Regions from separate parts of the Rossellomorea sp. ABR4_004 genome, predicted to be linked through region 3. Evidence: riboswitches for the same ligand, from Rfam matches in the RefSeq annotation. Region 3 holds a riboswitch; each other region holds the start of a gene.
What was found. A riboswitch is a leader RNA that binds a small molecule or an ion and turns the genes downstream of it on or off. The one in region 3 is predicted to bind S-adenosylmethionine.

Region 1: another riboswitch for S-adenosylmethionine. It lies ahead of ACXAF2_RS06565 (methionine ABC transporter ATP-binding protein); the one in region 3 lies ahead of ACXAF2_RS19575 (2,3-diketo-5-methylthiopentyl-1-phosphate enolase).
Region 2: another riboswitch for S-adenosylmethionine. It lies ahead of ACXAF2_RS22615 (Fur-regulated basic protein FbpA); the one in region 3 lies ahead of ACXAF2_RS19575 (2,3-diketo-5-methylthiopentyl-1-phosphate enolase).
Region 4: another riboswitch for S-adenosylmethionine. It lies ahead of metK (methionine adenosyltransferase); the one in region 3 lies ahead of ACXAF2_RS19575 (2,3-diketo-5-methylthiopentyl-1-phosphate enolase).

Annotation. Positions count from the first base shown of each region.
Region 1 covers NZ_JBSWVM010000001.1:1,229,692-1,235,756, reverse strand. Annotated here, with positions in the region: gene ACXAF2_RS06575 (PucR family transcriptional regulator) at 1-315, shown strand, start outside; gene ACXAF2_RS06570 (GNAT family N-acetyltransferase) at 360-770, shown strand; SAM riboswitch class I at 1,744-1,848, shown strand; gene ACXAF2_RS06565 (methionine ABC transporter ATP-binding protein) at 1,969-2,994, shown strand; gene ACXAF2_RS06560 (methionine ABC transporter permease) at 2,984-3,646, shown strand; gene ACXAF2_RS06555 (MetQ/NlpA family ABC transporter substrate-binding protein) at 3,658-4,494, shown strand; gene ACXAF2_RS06550 (M20 family metallopeptidase) at 4,507-5,703, shown strand; gene ACXAF2_RS06545 (YncE family protein) at 5,870-6,065, shown strand, end outside.
Region 2 covers NZ_JBSWVM010000008.1:19,787-25,851, forward strand. Annotated here, with positions in the region: gene ACXAF2_RS22595 (flavin monoamine oxidase family protein) at 1-1,030, shown strand, start outside; gene ACXAF2_RS22600 (DUF2975 domain-containing protein) at 1,209-1,643, shown strand; gene spoIIP (stage II sporulation protein P) at 1,745-2,908, shown strand; gene ACXAF2_RS22610 (TVP38/TMEM64 family protein) at 2,991-3,560, opposite strand; gene ACXAF2_RS22615 (Fur-regulated basic protein FbpA) at 3,778-3,993, opposite strand; SAM riboswitch class I at 4,099-4,206, opposite strand; gene ACXAF2_RS22620 (protoporphyrinogen oxidase) at 4,431-5,819, shown strand; gene ACXAF2_RS22625 (NAD-dependent epimerase/dehydratase family protein) at 5,918-6,065, opposite strand, start outside.
Region 3 covers NZ_JBSWVM010000003.1:509,396-515,460, reverse strand. Annotated here, with positions in the region: gene ACXAF2_RS19585 (carbon-nitrogen family hydrolase) at 1-709, opposite strand, end outside; gene ACXAF2_RS19580 (aminotransferase class I/II-fold pyridoxal phosphate-dependent enzyme) at 833-2,017, shown strand; SAM riboswitch class I at 2,068-2,171, shown strand; gene ACXAF2_RS19575 (2,3-diketo-5-methylthiopentyl-1-phosphate enolase) at 2,277-3,491, shown strand; gene ACXAF2_RS19570 (2-hydroxy-3-keto-5-methylthiopentenyl-1-phosphate phosphatase) at 3,491-4,153, shown strand; gene ACXAF2_RS19565 (methylthioribulose 1-phosphate dehydratase) at 4,150-4,797, shown strand; gene ACXAF2_RS19560 (1,2-dihydroxy-3-keto-5-methylthiopentene dioxygenase) at 4,794-5,306, shown strand; gene ACXAF2_RS19555 (aspartyl-phosphate phosphatase Spo0E family protein) at 5,525-5,770, shown strand; gene ACXAF2_RS19550 (MarR family winged helix-turn-helix transcriptional regulator) at 6,011-6,065, shown strand, end outside.
Region 4 covers NZ_JBSWVM010000001.1:1,373,488-1,379,552, forward strand. Annotated here, with positions in the region: gene ACXAF2_RS07215 (immune inhibitor A domain-containing protein) at 1-73, opposite strand, end outside; gene ACXAF2_RS07220 (tetraprenyl-beta-curcumene synthase family protein) at 393-1,466, opposite strand; gene ACXAF2_RS07225 (alpha/beta hydrolase) at 1,481-2,284, opposite strand; gene ACXAF2_RS07230 (gamma carbonic anhydrase) at 2,369-2,884, shown strand; gene metK (methionine adenosyltransferase) at 3,107-4,309, opposite strand; SAM riboswitch class I at 4,522-4,666, opposite strand; gene pckA (phosphoenolpyruvate carboxykinase (ATP)) at 4,991-6,065, shown strand, end outside.

The sequences.
Region 1 (6,065 bases), on a different contig from region 3:
TATGAGAAGAACACGTCAAAGGATTATTACAGTGATGATCTGCTGGTATTGATTAAGAATGATGTGAAGAAACAGACAGATCTTCTTAAGACACTTGAGGTGTATTTGGCGAATGATGGGAAGGGGAAACAGACCGCCAATGAACTGTTCATCCATCCGAACACGTTGAATTATCGGATCAAGAAGATACAGGATCTGACTACGATTGATTTTAATGATTTTAATATGAAGGTTTATTTGTATACGGAGTTGTTGTTGTTGAATAATGTGGAGGCTTATTATCAGAGGTACAAGGATGCTTTGAAAGGGATTTGATGCTCTTGGCCAGAGGAGAATTCTATACGTAGGGGGCAAATATATTGGACTTTGAAATGGTAGAGAATCTCAATAGTAAACAAGTCGAAGAATTACACGTCATGTATGAAACAGAATGGTGGACTAAGGGACGGACACTTACTGACATTCATGTTATGCTTGAGAATTCAGACATTGTTATAGCATTGGTTGGACCACAAAATAAAGAATTAATTGCTTTTGCACGTATACTTACCGATTACGTTTATAAAGCCATTATTTTTGATGTCATTGTAAATACATCCTACCGTGGAAAGCATATTGGTGAAAAAATGATGAACAACATCATAGAGCACCCCTCGTTAAAGAAAATAAATCATTTCGAACTATACTGCAGACCAGAAATGATACCGTTCTACGAAAAATGGGGGTTCACAGATAATCTGGGTGAACTTCATTTTATGAGACGCGGTTAATAATGGAATAGACTTTAAGTTTTATGTGAAACAAGGATTCATACTAGGTGGAGTCGACACATTGAAGCAGTCATATATTCCAAATATAGAAAACACTTTGTATTGGTATAAGTTATTCAAGTATCCTGGGCAATAATGGAATAAGAAAGTAGAGGGGGACGGTACTTTTTTTACCTTTACCTTTTGACCATCACCCAGGAAAGTAGAGTGAAAGCCGTCCCTGTTTTTTTGTAAGAACTATTTTCCTAAATAAGATAATTTAACGTAGTACAATATGTATTTCACTGTATACTTAGAATATTCAGATTTTAAAAAAAGAAGAAAATTCGTGTATATTAGACAACCTGTCAAAAGATGCCTCACAATCTTTGTTTAAGAGTGACCCACTTATCGGTTGGGGATCTGGTTAAGTGCCAGAGATAATGAATAGACGGTAAGATTCCGCTTAAATGGTCACTACGATTAAAAAAGGCTGAAATAAGCGGAAAGATTCCGCCTATTGCTTCCAGAAATATAATAATGGGGGATTTATCTGTGCTTAAGAGGAAATCCTCCGCTTATTTCCCTTCAATACTAAGTCCATCCTGGATATAACCGTAAAATCTCCGCTTATGTTCTTTCAGCCTAATAGACTGGGACCTGACCCCGCCTTCATCAGGGTCGGACCTTCTGTTAAAAGTAGGAGAGGTCCGTCCCTCTCTTTATGTAAAAACACTTAACAATATAAATCCGTTGAGTGGGAATGAGTCCGTTTCTTACTTCTCCTTTCGACTAATCTCAATCTCCCTTAAAGTCAATATGTAGAGTAGGAATCGTCCCCAGTTTGCATGCTTTCAAGTTGGATTTTGGATGAATTAGCCAATTTGAGTATATTGAAATTAATTCAAAAACAGGATTGACAACCCAACTAATATCCTTTAACATTACCCTAATGCTAAAACGCATTATAACGTTAACTTAATAAAGCGATATCTTCTTATCCAGAGAGGTGGAGGGACTGGCCCTGTGATACCTCGGCAACGGGTTCTTATGAATACCGTGCCAATTCCATCAAGTCATATGACTTGAAAGATGAGAAGAGCGGGACATATACATATTTGTGCCTCTCTTCTTATGAAGGGGGGCACTTTTTATTTTCTGCCATGTCCTTCACACACAGGCTTCAAGAAGAATACATAGCGAAAGGAGCAAGTCCTGTATGATCAGAGTTCAGAATGTTACGAAAGTTTTCGAGACGAAGGATGGCCCATTCACCGCTTTGAAGAATGTTTCCTTCGAAGTGAAGAAGGGAGAGATTTATGGCGTGATCGGATTCAGCGGAGCGGGAAAAAGCACGCTTGTCCGCTGTCTCAATTTTTTAGAGAAACCATCATCGGGTGATATTTTCATAGAGGGGCGCAGCTTGAAAGATCAGTCGGCAATCGATCTGAGGAAAGAGCGGCACCGCATCGGGATGATCTTTCAGCATTTCAATCTGTTTCAATCCCGGACGGTGGCAGGGAATATCGCCTATCCTCTGAAACTTGCAAAATGGCCAAAAGAAAAAATCAGCGAGAGAGTAAAGGAGTTGCTCGCGTTTGTCGGACTTGAAGATAAAGCGAAGCATTATCCGGATCAACTGTCAGGAGGGCAGAAGCAAAGGGTGGGGATAGCAAGAGCCCTGGCGACATCGCCTTCGATTCTGCTCTGCGATGAAGCCACATCCGCACTTGACCCTCAGACGACGGAATCGATTCTGAACTTATTAAAGAGAATCAACGCGGAGTATGGCATTACGATTGTGATGATCACCCACGAAATGGGGGTCATCCGGGAAATCTGTGATAAGGTCGCTGTCATGGAAAATGGAGAAATCGTGGAAGAGGGAAGCGTCTTCGATATCTTTTCCAACCCGCAGACCCCGACGACGAAAAACTTTGTGAAGAGTGTCATGAATGATCAGCTGCCGGCATCGGTTCTCGACAAATTGAATGACAGCAAAGAAGGGCGCATCTGCCGCCTTATTTTCAAGGGGGATTCGACGGGCACGCCGATTTTGTCCGAAACGGCAAAGAAATTCAATGCCCATATCAATGTATTATTCGGCCAGATCACGGAACTCCAGGGCAAGCCGTTCGGGAATCTCATCGTACAGATCATCGGCAGCAAGAAAGAAACGGAAGAGATCCTGGATTATTGGAAGAACAGATTATTCGTAAGCGAGGTGGAGAAGCGTGCAAGTTAACTGGGAATTATTTTGGCCAAAAATTATAGAAGCGACATGGGATACCGTGGCGATGGTGTCATTCTCCCTCCTGTTTGCAACGTTGATTGGGCTTCCCCTCGGCATCATCGTCGTGGTGACGAGAAAGGGGCACTTACTTGAAAATAAAGTCGTCTTTTCCATATTGAGCAGCATCATCAACATATTTCGTTCGATCCCGTTCATCATCTTGATGGTGGCCATCATTCCCTTTACAAGATTGGTAGTGGGCACATCGATCGGAACGGCGGCAGCGGTCGTGCCGCTTGTCGCATTTGCGGCACCGTATATTGCAAGACTGGTAGAGAGCTCGCTCCTTGAAGTGGAACCGGGTGTCATTGAAGCGGCGGAGTCCATGGGGGCAGGGCCGTGGCAGATCATTTTCGGGATCCTCATTCCGGAAGCATTGAGTACACTGGTCCTGAATATCACGATCGCCACCATCGGCCTGGTCGGTGCATCGGCCATGGCTGGGGCAGTCGGAGGCGGGGGCCTCGGAGATCTGGCCATCGCTTACGGTTATCAGCGATTTGAAACATCCGTCATGATCGTGACTGTCATCATTTTAATCGTGATGGTGCAGGGATTGCAGACAGCAGGAAATACCTTATCAAAAATCATCAGAAGACGTTAGGAGAGAGGAATATGAAAAAATCAATCAGTCTAGCAAGTATCGCGATTCTATTAATCACCCTTATATTGAGCGGCTGCTCGGGAAACAGTGCATCCGGCTCAAGTGAAAAAGAAGTTGTTAAAGTCGGAGTGAATGGATCTGGGGTGCCGATTTGGGAGTATATGAAAGAGAAAGCAGAGAAGGAAGGGATTGAGATCGAGATTGTGGAGTTTGCCGATTACGTGAGACCGAACCAGGCCCTGGCCGATGGGGATATCGACCTGAACGCCTTCCAGACGATTTCGTATTTTGACTCTTTCGTTGAAGAACATAATCTGGACCTTGTACCGATCGGCTCGACGATCATCGCGCCAATGGGAATCTATTCGGAAAAATATAAATCGGTAGAAGACTTACCGAAAGGCAGTAAAGTAGCCGTTCCTCAAGAGGCGACGAACCTTGGCCGTGCCCTTCTCCTACTGGAGGAAGCAGGTTTGATACAACTGAAAGAAGGATTTGATCAGTCACAAGGTTTGGAAGCCATAAAAGAAAACCCGAAAAACCTTGAATTCACACCGGTCGTCGCTGCCCAGACACCGAGGGTACTACCGGATGTTGCAGCATCGATCATCAATAATGGTGTCGCTGTTGAAGCAGGGTTCGTCCCGGTTGATGACAGCATCTATATCGAAGGGGCGGAATCTAAGCCGTTCATCAATATCATCGCGGCGCAGCAAAAAGATAAAGAAAATAAGACTTATAAAAAGATTGTGGAGCTCTATCAGGAGGATGACGTAGCGGAACATATCAAGAAAACATACAAAGATTCCCTGATCCCGACATTCGTGCCGGTCAGTGAATTGCATTAGGAGGGTAAAGAGATGAGTCAACCAGCAGCGATTACCGATCGTAAACACACCCTCGTCTCGGCAGTGGATCAACTGGCTGTGAAACTCGTATCAACCAGCCATCAGATCCACGACAAACCTGAAATCGGAAACGAAGAGTTCTTTGCTTCAGAGACCTTGACCACCCTCCTTGCAGCCAACGGGTTCTCCATTGTACGGGGAGTCGCAGGTCATGAGACTTCCTTTGTAGCACGCAAACATTCAGGGAAAGAAGGGCCGGTCATCGGCTACCTGGCTGAATATGACGCCCTGCCTGGACTCGGTCACGCCTGCGGTCACAATATCATCGGGACGGCAAGCTGCGGGGCGGCCATCGCCCTGTCGTCCCTACTCGATGAAACAGGAGGGGAAGTGGTGGTGTTCGGGACGCCTGCCGAGGAAGGCGGTCCGAACGGAAGTGCAAAGGGGAGTTTTGTAAAGGCAGGCTTGTTTGAAGGAGTGGATGCCTGCATGATGGTCCATCCGTTCAACCGAACAACTCAGACAGGGAAAACCCTTGCGGTGGACCCGCTTGATTTTGAATTTAAAGGAAGGTCTGCCCATGCGGCAGCTTCCCCTGAAGACGGAATCAATGCCCTCGACGGCGTGATCCAGCTATTCAACGGGATTAACGCCCTTCGCCAGCACGTGACCGATGATGTACGGATCCACGGCATCATCACCCACGGCGGCGACGCCCCAAACATCGTTCCTGATTATGCGAAAGCCCGCTTCTATATACGCGCTGCAACCAGGGAAGCGTGCAATGAGGTCACGAAGAAAGTGAAAGCGATCGCTGAGGGATCGGCACTTGCCACCGGGACGAAACTGAATGTCATCAAAATCCAAAATGAAGTCGATCACTTTCAGCTCAACCGTCGCTTCGATCAAGTATTCCAGCGGTCCATCGAGTCACTGGGCGAATCCTTCGACGATACGGAACGAAAGGGACTCGGCTCATCTGATGCCGGAAACGTCAGCAGGGTGGTCCCAACCATCCACCCCTATATCAAAATTGGGCCAGAATCCCTCGTCGTTCATACGAACGAATTCAGGGAGGCAGCGAAATCCATTGAGGGTGATCGTGCCCTTGTGATCGGGGCAAAGGCACTTGCGTTGACGGGGTATGAACTGCTGACGGATAAGGGGCTTTTGGAGGGAATATGGGAAGAGTTCGGTTCAAGTAAATAAGGATGAAAAGACAGCCAAATCAGGGCTGTCTTTTTTGTGTAATTGATATGCGGAGCTTAATGGAGAATGTTTCAATTAATTAAGAGTGCTTGGTAAGCATTCTTTATGAAAAAGTCAAACCGGAACCGCCCCCGGATGATTCTGGCTATGAAACAAGGAAAAAGGTATGGCTACTAAAAAAATAATCCTTCCTCTTAAAATCACAAACATTTTCACTAATCATATACTAGTTACTAGGGGTGGTATTTTAAGGAGGGATACAATGAGAATGAACAGGAAGAAGCACTTTCTACGTAAGGAAAAGCTTTTTGCTTATGTAACTAACTTTGGGGATGATACTATTTCAATAATAGATACCAAAA
Region 2 (6,065 bases), on a different contig from region 3:
GGGAAAAACGGCTTCGGAATTATTCCTTGAAGCAACCAGGCCCTTTATCGAATTATATAGAAACAGTGACCTTGAGGAACAGCAAAAATTAATAAAAAAATACTCTGGCTATTCGATGGGACAATTTTTAGCAAATAACCCATACGGTAAATCGTTATCTTTTAATGCAATCCGAAAAATCAATGTCATTCTTGGAATCGAAGGATTCCCTGAATTCTCGTTCGTCGACATTTTAAAAGATATCATTTTTCCTATATTCAGGAAACAAACAAAATTTTATCAAATAAAGGGCGGAAACGACCACTTACCCTATGGATTTGTCCAAGAGCTTGGGTCACATATTCTACTGAATCAAAAAGTGACTCACATTATCCAGTCCGTGGGAGGTGTAAGCGTTCGATCAGTAAACTCCGCTGACGGATTGGTGCGGGAATACAATGCCGATTATGTCATTGTCACCGTCCCTTTTACTGTATTCCAGTATATCGATGTCATACCTTATGATTCAATATCTTTTAAAAAGTGGCAGGCGATTCGCGAAGTAACGAATGTTCCATCCGTCAAAATAGGAATCGAATTTCGTCGTCGCTTCTGGGAAGACTTAAATTACGGAAACATCGTGTCAGATCTCCCCACACGCTTTACGTATATGCCGAGTCACGACAAGGGAAGTAACAAACCAGGGGTCATGTTGGCGAGTTACAGCTGGGGGCAGAATGCACTCTTATGGAACAGTAAATCGAAAGAAGTAATCATCAAAGAAGTTTTAGAAGACCTCTCTAAAATATATGGAGAACAGGTGTATACAGAAATGCTGAATTATGTAGTCTACAACTGGAGTAAAAATCCATTCTCTGCAGGATGTTTTACCCTTTATACCCCTGGTCAGGCTAGTGATATCGGGGAGTATATTAAGATACCCGAAGGCAGGATTCATTTTGCCGGAGAGCACACGTCCTCTTTTCACGGTTGGATGGAAGGGGCGATAGAGTCGGGGGTGAGGGCAGCCAATGAAGTAAATAGCAGATAAAGTTTTAAAACACATGAGTCTACTCATGTGTTTGTTTGTATAGGGATTTTTAATAGAAAATAAAAAATCGATACTATTTTATTGGAAAACAATAAATCTCATTATATAATTTAGAAAAACATGGTATTAGAGGTGTGTTATAAAACGAGGAACGACGATTTTTTTAAAAGGGGCCGTGATGGCAATAGGAGCGATTGTATTCATCCTTTGTGTTGTCTGGTTGCCAACCATGGCGAAGCATTCGGCTGATCTATTTCCCGAATTCGCTTATTTGAAATGGCCGGTTCTAATAGGGTTATACTTAACAGCGGTTCCATTTAATTTAGCGCTGTATCAAGCTTTTAAGCTTTTAACGTGTATTGAAGAGAACGCTTTTTCAGGGAAAGCAATTGTGTCTCTTCACCGAATAAAGTTGTATGCCTTATTGATTACAGCCATATATGTGGCAGGTATAGTGTTTCTTCTCATTCAACATGCTCTTCATCCGGGTATTGCTATGGTTGGGATCATTATCAGCTTTGCGTCTGTCACCATTTCCATTTTCGCAGCAGTCGTTCAAGAATTACTTCGAAATGCACTTAAACTAAAGGTTGAAAATGATTTCACGGTATAAGGCGAAATAGGAAATCCGACCGAATCCCGGAAAAAACCTTCTACTCTATCATCCCCCTGCATAAAGTTAACTATTAAATACTTTATATAGGGGTACTGATGATGTCGTATAAGTCTCGAAACAACAATAGCTTAGTCCCACTAGTATTCGTCTCTATGAAGGCCATCATTCGGGTAGTATTGATCGGTATTGTACTCATGTACTTGACCGTGTGGTTGATTTCATCAACTGCCATTAAATTGAGGGTGGATAGTTTACTGTATTCATCAATGTCGGAACTAGTCCCGAAGGAAACATTTCTTATGTTGTTGTCACAGGAAATGACAGGATTGCGTGTTACAAATGAGGCAGCATTAAACAATGATTTTGATTGGTTGGAAAGTGTCACGAATGTTTCACTCCTTGATCCGCGAAGTTTATTTGGACGGGAAATCCCAGGAATCGAAAATTATCATACTCACATAGCTGTTGCGGGGAAGGGGACGGACATTACCAACCTTCCAAATGAATCACCGGCTCCAACAGAAGATCAGTTGAAAGATCAGGAAATCGATCAGAGCCAAATTGATCAGGCAAACAACAATTCAGGAAACGGAGTTCAAGAGATTGATGAAAAATCCGTCTACATCTATCATTCACACAGCTGGGAAGCGTTCAGCCCGCTAATTAAAAATAACGATTCGAAAGATCCAGCGAGTACCAACGAGAAGGTTAACGTCATTGCTGTAGGGTCCAAATTAAAGCAAGAGCTTGAAGCAAGGGGGATTGGGGCAGTTCAGGATAAGACAGATGTAAACAAAGCACTCAAAGACAAGTCATGGACATATTTTGAATCCTATCAGTTATCAAGGGGACTAGTACAAGAAGCCATTGCCCAAAACGATGACTTAACGTACTTGATCGATATCCATCGGGATTCTCAGCCACGGAGCATCACGACCAAAACCATTAACGGTAAAAACTATGCCCGCTTATTTTTTATCGTAGGGAAAGAAAACAAAAACTTCGAAAAGAACCTTAAGATCGCAAAGGAATTGAATGCTAAACTGGAGGAAAAATATCCTGGCATCAGCCGTGGAGTTTTCATCAAAACAAGAGCAGAAGGTAACGGGGTTTACAATCAGGACCTAACCGAGAGAGCCATGTTACTTGAGTTTGGCGGAGTGGAAAATAATTTAGTGGAATTGTATAACTCTACAGAAGCGTTCGCGGAGATCTTTGCAGAATATCACAAGAAGGATGCTGTCGAGGTAAATGCACAATAAATGAAAGGGAGAAAAGACGTACGCCATGTGGTGGACGTCTTTTTTCTTTTCCCGAGGAGAGTGGTGTCCGTAACTGACACAATTATAATCTATTGTTCTTCCACCAACGATATCCCAAATATAGTATCCCAACCATCATCGAACCTGCCAATAAAATGACCGTGCCCTTATCCGCATCCAACACATTCATCACCACGAATGCCTCAATCAACAACGAAGGAATCTTTCCGACAGAACTGATCATAGAAAAGGCAACAATAGAAATAGAGCTAAAGGCAGCGGCAACGGTTACTACACTTGAAGGAACAAATGGAACCATGCGGAACAAGAATAGAAGAAAGATCCATTCCGTACCAGACGCTTCTTTTAATTTAAGAAAGTATTTGTTTGACAGAATCTGATCAATACCTGCAAACTTCATTCCTTTTCGGTACAAATAAAAACTAACAATGGCCCCTAGGGATTCACCAAGTATGGAAATACCGATTCCTGGCCAAAACCCAAATGCGGAAATATTAAAGGCCGTTAAGAAGACACTTGGCAGGAAACCAAGAATACTGATGAGTATATTAATGAAAATACTGATGAAAATGAGAGACCAACTATCTAAGCCGATGAATTCGTTCATGAAATGCTGCAGGATGGAAGTCATATATTAATTCCTTTGTAAGAGATGATAGATTATCAGAATAAGACATTTGGAATGTTTTTGAAAGAATTTTTTAAATAAGGAGTAGATCGTTTATATATGAATCAATTTTGTTAAGAAAAACTAGAATCACCACGAGGAGGATGTGCTGATGAATGCAGACATTTTGTTTAACTATAGAAAAATAAGTAAGCAGTCCACAACCTAGGATTGCTGCTTATTAACTGCTTAATTTCGCACAATTTTTCCAATGGATGGACCCAACATCACTATGCGGATGGCATTCCTTTTGAAGATATTTGTATTCATCCTCAAGTTCTTGCAACGTCAGCTCGAATAATTGTTTGTCCCCTTTTTTGAAAATGTTGTGGACAATTAATTTGTTTATTAACTCATTTTTGCGATTATGAATAGATTCCTGGAGAATTTTCCCCATGTTGGATCACTCCTCTTATTAGTATTCGAACATTGGAAGTGGCTCTTTTATTGAAAAGAGCCCTCTCCCTAATAGATAAGAAGAAGGCTTTAAGTATAAAACTTCAACTCATCTTTCAAGCACAAAGCTTGTGGAATTAGCACAGTGTTCTACGATGTAGAATCTGTTGCTGAGGCATCATCGGGCCGGTCCCTCTACCTCTCTGGATAAGTGGCTATATAGTTGTCATTGATTTCTTACATTATATATATAAGTATTCTTAGTTGTCAACTAGGAATTGAGTGATGAATCAGAAGAGGGTTAATGAAAATAATATATACATGTTGAAACTAACCTTCATACCCATATTTTTTCCCAAATCAGACACAGAATCTTTTTCTAATAAACAAAAAACATGATAATCTGTATACATAAACGCAATTATTGGAGTGAATCGTATGAAGACAGTGGTTGTCGTAGGTGGAGGAATTACAGGATTAACAGCTCTGTACCATCTTCAAAAAATGTCCAAAGAACGAGAAATAGATATCGAGTTAATCTTAATCGAGCGAGATCTGCAGCTTGGCGGCAAAATTAGAACCATAAGAGAAGGCGAATTCATTATGGAAGCAGGAGCAGATTCCATCGTAGCCCGAAATGAAGGGGTTCTGTCTCTAGTTGAAGAACTTCAACTTCAAGAGGAACTGGTCTATAATGAAACAGGCACATCCTACATATACACAAATGGCGAATTACACGAGATTCCCCAAGACACGATTTTCGGAATTCCCATGTCAGTTGATTCACTTAAAAGTAGCACCCTGGTGTCAGAAGAAGGGAAGATTAATGCCCTTAAAGACCTAGAAACGGAAAATACACATTTTACAAAAGAGAGTTCCATCGGTGAATTTCTAGAAGCATTCCTGGGTAAGGAACTTGTCGAGAAACAGATAGCTCCAGTATTATCAGGGGTTTATTCGGGGAACTTGCATAAACTTACTATGGCTTCGACACTTCCGTACTTACTAGATTATAAAAATGATTACGGCAGTATCATGAAGGGTTTATCAGCAAATAAACAAAAATTCCAAGGGGCATCCCAAAAAAAGTTCATCTCGTTTAAAAATGGTTTATCAACCATCATTGAACGTTTAGAAGAACAATGCTCCAGTACCACAATTTTAAAAGGCATAGAAACAAAAGATTTCCAAAAAACGGGCGATAAATACAAACTCACTCTTAATGGTCATGGTAGCATTCAAGCGGATTATGTAGTTTTCGCAACACCTCATGATGTAACCCAAAAGTTACTAACTCATGAACAACTGGAACCTGATTTTAATAAACTGAAAAACTCTTCACTGATTTCGATCTACCTCGGATTTAACATTCCAGATGCGGACCTTCCTGCTGATGGGACAGGCTTTATCGTATCAAACGGCAGAGATGTGAAATGCGATGCATGCACATGGACGAGTCGGAAGTGGAAGCATACATCCAATAACCAAAGACTATTATTGAGACTTTTTTATAAAAGTACAAACCTTCATTACAATGACTTGAAAGAATATAGCAAGGCAGAACTTGTAAGCACGGCACTGGAGGATATCAGAAAAAGCATAGGTATAGACTGTGACCCGGTTTCTGTTGAAGTTACGAATTGGAAAGATCTGATGCCAAATTATCATCTTGAGCACAGTCAGTCTGTCCATTCATTAGATAACAATCTGGCAAACCAGCTACCAGGCGTGAAGCTGGCCGGTTCTTCATATTATGGAGTGGGTATAGGTGCGTGCATTCAGAACGGAAAGAAAACAGCCGAATGGATTTTAGATCGTCTAGGGTAGAATACATGAGTGATATTGACATGAAGATCGCGATCTAAGGAAAAAAAGCCTGTCATACAGGCTTTTTCTTTTAACTAATGCGATTTATGATAGCATGACTACTCTTTCTTTTTGAAATATGCTGCCGTTTTCTCGAGTCCTGAGATCAGATCATATACAGGTTCCCATTTAAGGTTTTCAAGCGCTTTCGCGTTTGAAAGGTGACTGTGTAAAATATCTCCTTCCCGTTTCGCTTCGTAGTTTGGC
Region 3 (6,065 bases):
TTTCAGCTGTAACCAATTCTTCCGTTTGTGTTCCTTTTGAAAGAATTTCTCCCCATGGATCGATGATGAGGGAACAACCGCCAAATTCATTGTTCGGGTCATTTCCAACCCGGTTGCAGGCAATCACGAAGCATTGGTTTTCAATCGCTCTTGCCTTTAAGAGGGTCTGCCAATGATCAATTCGTGCTGCTGGCCACTCTGCTACGACAAAAACAACCTTGGCACCTAGTAGAACTTGTTTTCTGAACCATTCAGGGAAACGGATGTCGTAACAAATCAATCCGGCCATTACTGTGTCTTGAAGGGTGAAGATGCCATCTTCATGCCCGGGAAGTAAATAATGATGTTCATCCATTAGCTTAAACAAGTGGAGCTTCGAATACTTTTTCACCAGCTCGCCTTTTGAATTCGTAACTAGAAGAGTATTGGACACCCCCTCCTGCGATTTCTGCGCAACAGAACCACCTACAATGTGAATGGAATATTTCTTTGATAGTGCAGACAGGAAGGAGGAAGAGTCTTTTGCTCCTTCATCAGCGATTTCATCCATTCTTGTAAGGTCATACCCAGTCGTCCACAGCTCAGGGAGCACAACTGTATCACAGCCGTCGTCACTAGCTTTTTTAATCCATTCTTCTACTATTTGCTTGTTTTTTTCGGGACTCCCGAACACAATATCGATTTGTGCAAGACCTATCTTTTGAATCATTTCTTTCACCTCATTAAGGACTTTTTGGAATTTATTCCTTTACATTCTTTATTTTCCGTTATATCATTTGTGACTAGAATTTGAAAGTAATTAATTTTCAAAAAAATGTAGTGGGTGAGTGTAATGAAAACCTTTAGTAAAGCAAAACGATTAGATTTATTACCTGAACAATTTTTCGCATCCCTCGCCAAAACAGTGAATGCCGTGGTCAAAGAGGGACATGATGTCATTAATTTGGGCCAGGGAAATCCGGATCAACCGACTCCTCAACATATTGTGGAAAAACTGACAGAAGCAGCAGCTTCGCCGTCCAATCATAAGTATCCTCCATTTCGCGGGTTTTCGTCCTTTAAAGAGGCGATTGCTGCCTTTTACCTGCGTGAATATGGTGTGGAGTTAGATCCGGAAACAGAGGTAGCTGTGCTATTCGGAGGAAAGGCCGGGTTAGTTGAAATCCCTCAATGTTTATTGAATCCTGGTGATGGGGTATTGGTGCCCGATCCCGGTTATCCGGATTATTTATCAGGGGTAGCGTTGGCAGAGGCACGTATGATTAAAATGCCACTGCGAGAGGAGAATGGATTTCTGCCTGATTATAGTGAACACTCCCGTAATGAGCTGGAAAGTGCGAAATTAATGTTTCTGAACTACCCTAATAACCCTACCGGAGCAATCGCCACACAATCATTCTTTGAAGAAACAGTCACTCTTGCCAATCAGCATGATATTTGTGTTGTACATGATTTTGCCTATGGAGCCATAGGATTTGATGGAAATAAGCCAATAAGTTTTTTGGAAACCGATGGAGCAAAGGATGTCGGGATTGAGATTTATACATTATCGAAAACGTACAATATGGCTGGCTGGAGAGTAGGGTTTGCCGTCGGGAATAAGAGTGCCATAGAAGCGATCAACCTCCTGCAAGATCACTTATATGTAAGTCTGTTCGGTGCTATTCAAGAAGCGGCTGCCACTGCCCTTTTAAGTTCCCAGGAATGTGTACATGCACTGGTTTCAACCTACGAAGAAAGAAGAAAACTATTAATCTCCGGACTTCAGGAAATAGGGTGGGATGTAAAAGCTCCACAAGGTTCCTTCTTTGCCTGGCTAAAAGTACCTGAGGGTTTCACATCTGTAGAGTTCTCTACTTATTTACTTGAAAAAATCAAAGTTGCTGTAGCCCCGGGTGTAGGCTTTGGAGAATATGGAGAAGGGTACGTACGTGTAGGACTATTAACCACAAATGAGCGGATAAAAGAAGCGATTTCCCGTATAGAAAATTTAGAATTATTCCACAAAAGGGATTGACAGAAATTGAAATTGGTGCAATAATCCAACTGAAATAATGAATAATGAAATTCTTATCAAGAGCAGGCGGAGGGACCAGCCCTATGAAGCCCGGCAACCGACTTATTCAAGCACGGTGCTAATTCTTGCAGCTAAAAAAGCTGACAGATAAGAAAGAGTGACTTTATTAAACCTCTTCTTATTTGGAAGAGGTTTTTTGTTTGCCCAGGCTAAAATAACTTGCGGCTAAAAATAGCATGTTCAAGGAGGAAGGACAACAATGAGTGAAGTGATAGCCACATATGAAATAAAGGGAAAGAGTGGTTCATTCGATAAAAAGGCAGAGGGGATCGCCTTGGGATTGACTGTCGGTTCATGGACGGACTTACCGCTCCTGGAACAGGATCAATTGCGCAAGTACAAGGGGAGGGTCGTTTCCGTGAAAGAGTGGGAAGGCAAAGATGGCCCCAGAGGTAAGGTGCAAATTGGCTATCCCGGTGATAATTATTCAAATGATATCCCAGCCATCCTTACTACGGTATTCGGCAAGCTTTCCCTTGATGGTGAAGTGAAATTAGTAGATGTAGAGTTTTCCAGCGACTTAAAAAAAGCCTACCCTGGACCACGTTTTGGAATAGAAGGAATCAGGGAGCTAACGGGTGTACACGACAGACCCTTGTTAATGAGCATCTTTAAAGGTGTAATCGGCAGGAACCTTACCTACCTTGAAACCCAATTAAGGGCACAGGTTCTCGGGGGAGTCGACGTAGTAAAAGACGATGAAATTCTCTTTGATAATTCACTGACACCTTTCACTGAGAGGATCAGTATAGGGAAAAAAGTGTTACACGAGGTGTTTGAAGAGACTGGTAAGAAAACGCTGTATGCTGTAAACCTCACAGGAAGAACTTCAGAATTACGTGATAAAGCAAAAAAAGCACGTGATCTTGGAGCACATGCCCTTTTATTCAATGTATTTTCTTATGGACTGGATGTTCTACAGGAATTGAGGGAGGATCCTGAGATCAGTTTGCCGATTATGGCACATCCTGCATTCGCAGGTGCCGTTGCCTCATCCCCTGTATATGGTGTGAGCTATTCTTTATGGTTAGGGAAATTCCTGCGAATGGCCGGAGCTGATTTTTCTTTATTTCCATCTCCATACGGAAGTGTCGCCTTAGAGAAGAGCAAAGCTTTATCCGTAAGCCATGAGTTAACGAAGGATGATGATCATCTAAGAAAAACGTTGCCTGTACCGTCAGCAGGCATTCACCCTGCGCTTGTACCACTTTTGGTGAAGGATTTTGGTGTAGATTGTGTCATTAATGCAGGTGGTGGCATTCACGGTCATCCAGATGGGGCAGTTGGAGGGGGAAAGGCATTCGTCCAAGCAATTGAAGGAGTTTTAAGGGGAGATTCTCTCTCAGCTGTAGCGGATTCCCACGATGAGCTTCGTAAAGCACTATCCCTATGGGGAGAGGAGGTAAAGGTATAATGAAGCATCCGATCATTTTCTGTGATTTTGATGGAACGATTACAGAAACGGATAATATCATCTCATTGATGAAAACCTTTGCTCCTGCAGAATGGGAACCTGTCAAAGACGACATCTTAAATCAGTCTTTGTCCATTAAAGAAGGAGTCAGCAAGCTGTTTTCACTCATTCCTTCATCTAAGAAAGAGGAAATGATTCAGTATCTATTAGACACAGCAGTCATACGTAAAGGGTTTAAGGAGTTTGTAGATTATACAAAGGAACATGAGATACCTTTGTATATCGTTAGCGGTGGAATTGATTTTTTTGTGTATCCTCTACTAAATGAATATGGGCCTTTTAATGGGATTTATTGTAATGAAGCTAGCTTTAACGACTCAACCATAACGATTCATTGGCCATATCCATGCGATGATCACTGTGAAAGTAAAGGGTGTGGATGCTGCAAGCCTTCCATCTTGAGGTTGTTGTCTTTAACAGAAGATACGGAGGTCATTGTGATAGGGGATTCTGTCACAGATATTGAAATGGCGAAGCTTGGAGACACTGTGATTGCCAGAGACTATTTGGCACATACATGCGAAGAAAAAGGAATCCCCTATCATCCGTTTGAATCCTTTCACGATTGCATGGACGTCATTGAAAAAGGAGTGAAAATATGAATTCCTATCAATCTCAATGGGAAGAACTAGCTGATATCAAAAGGGAATTGGCAGAGAGGGATTGGTTTATGGGAACGAGCGGGAATCTTGCCATACGAGTGAGTTCATTACCTGCTACTTTCCTGGTAACGGCAAGTGGAAAGGATAAAAGGAAGCAAACCGATGAAGATTTCCTGCTCGTAAATGCTCAAGGTGAGGCCATCCAAGATACACCTGCACGACCATCGGCCGAAACATTGCTGCACAGTCATGTTTTCACAGAAAGCTCAGCAGGATGCAGCCTACATGTCCACACTGTGGCGAATAATGTAATCAGTGAACTGTATGGGGATGAGGGTGTCGTCACATTTAGAAACCAAGAATTAATTAAAGCGTGGGATAAATGGGGGGAAGATGATTCTTTATCCATTCCAATCATTCGTAATCATGCACATATCCCGATGCTTGCCCGGGAATTTCAATCCTTTATTAAAGCAGACAAAGGGGCGGTGCTCATTCGCAACCACGGTATAACGGTCTGGGGAAGAACCGGTTTTGAAGCTAAGAAACTATTGGAAGCTTGTGAGTTTTTATTTCAATATCAACTCACACTTTTATCCTTAACGAATACGAGAACAATTACTAAAGGAGGAGTAAGATTATGACGACAATCATAATCCAAGGGAATAACCAAGTGATTGATAACCAGGAAGAAGTAGTGAAGTATTTAAGTGAACAAGGAGTCATTTATGAGCATTGGAATATCGACAAGTTGGTAGAAGGACTGAGGGATCAATACGCATTAACCGAAGATGATAAAGCGGAAATCCTGTCAACTTTTAAAGAGGAGATTGAAGATATTTCAGAGCGAAGAGGATATCAGGCTTGGGATGTGATCTCCCTTTCCGAGCGCACACCAAATCTTGAAGAGCTTTTAAGGAATTTCCAACAGGAGCATCATCACACAGATGATGAAGTCCGCTTTATTGTAAACGGCCATGGTGTATTTGTCATTCAAGGAAATGATGGTGATTTTTTTGAAGTGCATTTAAACCCGGGTGACTTAATCTCAGTCCCTGAAAACATCCGCCATTATTTTACATTAAGTGAAGATAAGCAAGTAGTTGCCGTCCGTATTTTCGTCACACAGGAGGGCTGGGTACCAATCTATTAAAATAGTATTCAAGGGATAGACAAAGAGTAGAATCGATTGTCTATCCTTTTGTTATTATCAGGGGAGATATTTGACGGAAAATGTCTAATTAAGAAACATTACTAGTTATTTTGTCTTGTTTTGCGAATCTATTTACTTTTCTGATAATACTTGCGATAATGCTCAAGTAACGATTTAACTTAATAAAGGCTAGGAGCTAAAAAAGGAGTTTATTAGAAATGGGTCGTCTATTAAAACAGAAGTGGTTATTAATGAGAATTAATCAAAAACGTTCAGAAATGATTGGGTTGGGAGAGAGTTTAGGATTATGTGCAGCGGAGACAATCAAATGCAGTCAGCAATTAGATCAGCTGTTGAACGACTATGAAAAGTGCACAAATAAGATCGTATCATTAACCCTCCAAGAAACATCAAACGAATTTGGGCAATACATTAAGAACTTATTAAAACGAACTGCTTCTTGAGACTATTCATCAAGTTTTTCCCTCACCATTCAAGGTTTACAAGAGAAAACAAATCTCCAACAATATCCACACGTATACCAAAACAATCAACTTAATTTGTCGTTATTTAATAAACGAAGGACGGTTCGCATTATGCAAACCGTCCTTCGTTTATTAAATACTGAGGAGTCTATCATGTTTGACAATAACAGCTTTTATTTGTATAATATTTTGAAACTGAGATATTTAATTTTTAAAGGAATGAATGCCATGAACGAACCTCAGGATACAAAACAATCATTAAAGCTTTTCATTG
Region 4 (6,065 bases), on a different contig from region 3:
ATGCAGGTACAGCAAATGCCCCTACACTCAATGCCGCAGCCATGGCCATCGATAATACTTTACGAGATTTCAAACAGTATTCCCCCTTTTTTTATGTACTAAATTTTTACACTAATTAAAATATACTCCATTATTCTGAAAAGTAAATATTTTCAGAATACATTAGTTATTTAGCCTTACGAAATTATGTATTTTCAGATAAATAGTACGATATTTCGCTAGAAAACAGATGGGTATTTTATCGTATTTTGGAGGAAATCAACGAATATTTTTTGTATAAATATGGTATTAAAAGTCGAATTTAGTATTTATTCATACGACTTAAGTTTGATGAAAAAGACAAAAAGAGGGACGGACCTTCGACACTAGTGTCGAAGGTCCGTCCCTCTTTTTTAGGATGTTTTTCTACGATTTCTCCATTTTCGGTAGATTTTTCCGTTGATGTAGAAGAATCTGGTGATCCAGCCGGCTTGTGCGATGAATTGTTTGGAGAAGGATTGTACTTTTTCTTGTTTGTTTGCCTTGTCGTCTGACAGGTAAACGCCGATGAGTCCTTTGTTGATCAGGCGGTGAAAATGGGCATGGGGCAGTTCATGGGTGTGTTCGTCTGCTTTTTGAAGGAAATGTAACAGCCGTTCTTTTAAATGCTCATCATCCTCGTAATAGAAGCAGAAGTTCAAGTCTCCCCCCTCCTGGTCCTCATCCTGATCAATGAAGTAATCAAGAAGAATATGTAAGCCCTGAATATATGGAAAATATCCACGTTTGATTTTTTCTGTGTGCGACGGCTGAAAATCGCTCCGGCATGCGTATGACACTAAACAGAAGATACCGAGTGTGGATCCGGAGCAGGCGGAAAACTCGTACCAATTCATTTCAGGAAGGTTCGAACGGTGAGTTTCAAACCAACTCTGCAGTCTTCCCACCCTTTCTTCTTTCTTTACATGTTTATGTATCTGCAAGTCACAGTAGTATTCACAAAGTTGTATAAGATCCTTTTTAATGCTGCCATAGTGTTGTATTGCTTCTAGAACGGACTGACAGGCAAGCACTAAATCTTTCAGGTACCCCCCGTCATCCTGATCGGCCCTTAATGCATAGTAATTGACAGGCACAGCGCCCACCGTCAGGGCGTCTTTCATGGATTGATGAAGAAGGGCAAAATCGTCGGGATCCAGGGAAACGCTTCGATCACAGAGATTATCCAAATAATCGCTTATCGTTTGATAGGCGACGATGAATCGAATCGTTTCTTCTTTCTTGTCCAGTGCCAGCAGGGAAAGGATCGATCCACCTTCACAGTGAAACGTTTTATGTTCGATACTGGCAAGGGCCTGACTTCTTAATTCCTGATTGGGGATCGCTTCTGCCCGCCTCTTCCACTCATCTAATTCTTTATGAACAATCGGAAAAACATTTCGGTATACTCTTGTCATTAACGAAAAGGGATCACTTGGTATCGACACCTTTACCACCTCTTTTACAAAATGTATCCTAGCGCTTTCAAACGACTTTCAATGAAAATTTTGGAGTACTCAAAGATATCTTCTCTTTCAGGTTCATTATAGATTTCATGATAGCATTTCGGCCATTCTTTGTAATGCATTTCAGATAAAGACAGTTCGTTGAACCATTTTTTCACTGCTTTTTTGTCAACGATTTTGTCGTCACCGGCCTGCAGCACTAGCAGGGGGACATCTGGCATTTTTTCCAGGTTTACAAAAGCCAGTTTTATTGCTTGGGCGAGCTCCCTGTACCAGCGGACAGACACCTTGGTGATATAGAGTGAATCGTTGCTGTCAATTTCACGAACATCGGCATTTCTCGTTGCCATATCAATCGTTAATCCTGATGGAAACTTCACCATGGGAGCGATCTTATTTAAACCATGGGACAAGAGCTCGATCGGTTTTGACGGAGTCGTGACCAAGCCTAAACAAGGTGAGGACAAGATCACCCCCGCCAAGTTCACATGGGATTCCTGAAGCATACGGACCGCAACAAGCCCACCCATACTATGACCAATCAGAAATACAGGCAACTCAAATTGGTACGCCGCCTGTACCCAATCTTTTACTTCCACTATATATTCATCGAACGAATCGATATGTCCTCTTTTACTTCTTGAAGTCATCCCCTGACCCGGTAAATCGCCCATGATGACATGGAAGCCTGCTGCACGCCACATTTCAATGAGCCAACCGTACCGACCATGATGCTCCATTGCTCCATGAACGATGACGATGACTGCCTTTGCTTCTTGATCTGTTTCCCATTTCCACATGGCAATTCCTCCTTAATAGTTCTCTATGTGAATGAATTCTGCTACCATTATTATAGTAAATATTCTTGAAAGGGGTAGTATTAAATGCTCTATCCATATTATGATAAAAAACCTATCATCGCTCAATCGGCATACATTGCCGATTATGTCACCATCTCCGGGGACGTGGAGATCGGTGAAGAGTCCAGCATCTGGTTCAACACCGTCATCAGAGGGGACGTCGCTCCAACCAAAATCGGTAATAAAGTAAATATACAGGATAATTCAATTCTTCATCAGAGTCCAAATAACCCTCTTATTCTTGAAGATGAAGTAACCGTAGGCCATGGAGTGATTCTACATAGCTGCAAAATCCGAAAGAAAGCATTGATCGGCATGGGATCCATCATTCTCGATAATGCTGAAATTGGTGAAGGAGCATTTATTGGGGCAGGAAGCCTTGTTCCACAAGGGAAAGTCATTCCTCCCAACACACTGGCATTCGGTCGTCCAGCAAAAGTGGTGAGAGAGTTAAATGAACATGATATTAGCGAAATGAAGCGAATATCGAAAGAATACGCAGAAAAAGGACAATATTATAAAAGCATCAAACCATTTTAATATCCTATACTTGGGATACCCCAACCTTCCTGAGAATACTCATGGAAGATTTTCTTGTAAGCAGGTCCCGGCTTCGGATTCGGATTCATCTGCCATTTTCAACATATATCTGCCAAAATCACGATTACCTGCCATTTGGCACAATAACCTTCGCCACCGCCGTCACACATCGCAAAAGAGACCAACACCTTGATAAGTGTTGGTCTCTTCTACTATCTTTCCTTATTCGCTTAATGCTTCCGCTTTTAATGCTTCCGCTTTGTTTGTACGCTCCCAAGGAAGATCAATATCGTTACGGCCAAAGTGTCCGTAAGCAGCTGTCTGCTTATAGATCGGACGACGAAGATCCAGCATTTTGATGATTCCTGCAGGACGCAGGTCAAAGTTATTGCGAACAACGTCGATTAGTACGTCTTCTGATACTTTACCTGTTCCAAATGTATCAACTGAGATGGATACCGGTTGAGCCACACCGATTGCATACGCTAATTGAACTTCACATTTTTCAGCAAGTCCTGCTGCCACAATGTTCTTCGCTACATAACGTGCTGCATAGGCCGCAGAACGGTCCACTTTCGTTGCATCCTTACCAGAGAATGCACCGCCACCGTGACGAGCGTATCCGCCGTATGTGTCAACGATGATTTTACGTCCTGTTAACCCTGCATCACCTTGTGGTCCGCCGATAACGAAACGACCAGTCGGGTTGATGAAGTATTTTGTTTGCTCATCGATCAGTTCTTTCGGTACAACAGGATCGATGACATATTCTTTTAAGTTACGTTGGATTTGCTCAAGCGTCACTTCAGGGTGATGCTGAGTTGAGATAACGATTGTGTCAATACGAACCGGCTTATCGTTTTCATCATATTCAACGGTTACTTGAGTTTTTCCATCCGGACGTAAGTAAGGAAGGATTTCTTCTTTACGAACTTCAGTCAGACGACGGGAAATTTTGTGGGCAAGGGAAATCGGAAGAGGCATAAGCTCTTTCGTTTCATTACAAGCGAATCCAAACATTAACCCCTGGTCACCTGCACCGATTGCATCGATTTCTTCATCCGTCATTTGGCCTTCACGAGCTTCTAGTGCCTGATCTACACCTTGCGCGATATCAGCAGATTGTTCATCGATGGATGTTAATACAGCACATGTCTCGGCATCAAAGCCATATTTCGCACGAGTGTAGCCAATTTCACGGATCGTTTCACGAACGATTTTTGGAATATCGACATACGTACTCGTTGTAATTTCACCCGCAACAAGAACAAGGCCCGTCGTAACAGACGTTTCACATGCTACACGAGCATTCGGATCATTTGTAAGAATTGCATCAAGAATTGAATCAGAGATTTGGTCACAAATTTTATCTGGATGTCCTTCGGTTACGGACTCAGATGTAAACAGACGACGTTTAGTTGACATCAAGGTTCCTCCTTAAGCATAATTGTTAGACTTTGATCTAACAAAACATTAAACAGATACGGTACTCATTCCCTAAGTAGTATGAAGTAAACATGGTTTTTTTATAAAAAAATCATGCATTATGTGCATTTGATCCACTATAAACAGAAAAAACCCTTCCTCATGATTCATGCATTAGAGGAAAGGTTTCAGATCATAGCCGCGCCTTTTCTCTCTTATCGTTCAAGGTTCTCAGACCTTGCCTCAGTTTAGCACCTTCGCTTAATCGGATCGTTTCAAAAGAATAAGATCCATTCACTATTTAGCAGGTTGCTGGGTTTCATAGGGTCTGCTCCCTCCACCAGCTCAGGATAAGAGTATCCGTTCAAGGAACTATGATAACGTTTCGTACTGGTGGTGTCAACTTTTTTCAAGTGACATGTTTAACCATTCAAGCTTGGTCTTTTCATGATTCCAACCTATCTTGACCTCTTAAAATAACCTAATTAGGCAATGAGGCTAAACATTATGATTTTTCCTTCATATATATAAGAAGGTACAAGCTATTTTCGGATAAAAAATGTGACAATATGAAGACACATTATAAAATTAAATAAATAGTATAGACTAATGGTTCAATTGTGTTATACTATTTTTGTGAAGCAAACGAGATCATTAAATTTATATAAAGGAAGGGTTCTAATGAATTCAGTGAGCATGTCTAATGAATTAACAGAATTACTTAACGGTCAAAACATTCAGGAACAATTATCTGTTTCCCAACTAGTTGAAAAAGTCCTTCAACGAAATGAAGGCGTTTTAACATCATCAGGTGCAGTCAGAGCAGAAACTGGTAAATACACAGGACGCTCTCCTAAGGATAAATTCATTGTAGAAGAACCATCCACAAAGGATAAGATTGAGTGGGGTTCTGTCAATCAACCAATCTCTTCAGAATCATTCGATAAACTATATACAAAAGTATTAGATTACTTAAAAGAAAAAGAAGAAGTATTTTCTTTCAAAGGGTTCGCAGGTGCTGACTCAAAACATAGACTACCTATTCAAGTGATCAACGAATTCGCTTGGCATAATCTTTTCGCTCACCAATTATTCATTCGCCCTACAGAAGAAGAGCTAAAGGGTCATCAATCAGAATTCACCGTCGTTTCTGCCCCGAACTTCAAGGCAGATCCAGCAGAAGATGGCACTCACTCTGAAACATTTATCATTGTATCATTTGAAAGAAGAATTGTCCTGATTGGTGGAACTGAGTATGCAGGTGAAATGAAGAAATCGATCTTCTCTGTCATGAACTACGTACTTCCAGAATCCGATATCCTTTCCATGCATTGTTCTTCAAATGTCGGACGTGAAGGAGATGTGGCATTGTTCTTCGGTTTATCCGGTACAGGAAAAACGACATTGTCCGCAGATCCGAACCGTCGTTTAATCGGCGATGATGAGCACGGATGGTCTCCTAACGGTGTATTCAATATCGAAGGCGGCTGCTACGCTAAGTGTATCGGCCTGACACGTGAAAAGGAGCCACAAATCTTTGATGCGATCCGTTTCGGTTCTGTCCTTGAAAACGTGGTTCTTGATGACAATTCCCGCATCGCTGATTATGAGGATAACACGTTGACAGAAAATACTCGTGCTGCGTACCCTCTTCAAGCGATGGATAACATCGTTGAACCGAGTGTTGCAGGACATCCAAATACCATTGTATTCTTAACCGCAGATGCATTCGGGGTATTACCTCCAATCAGCAAAC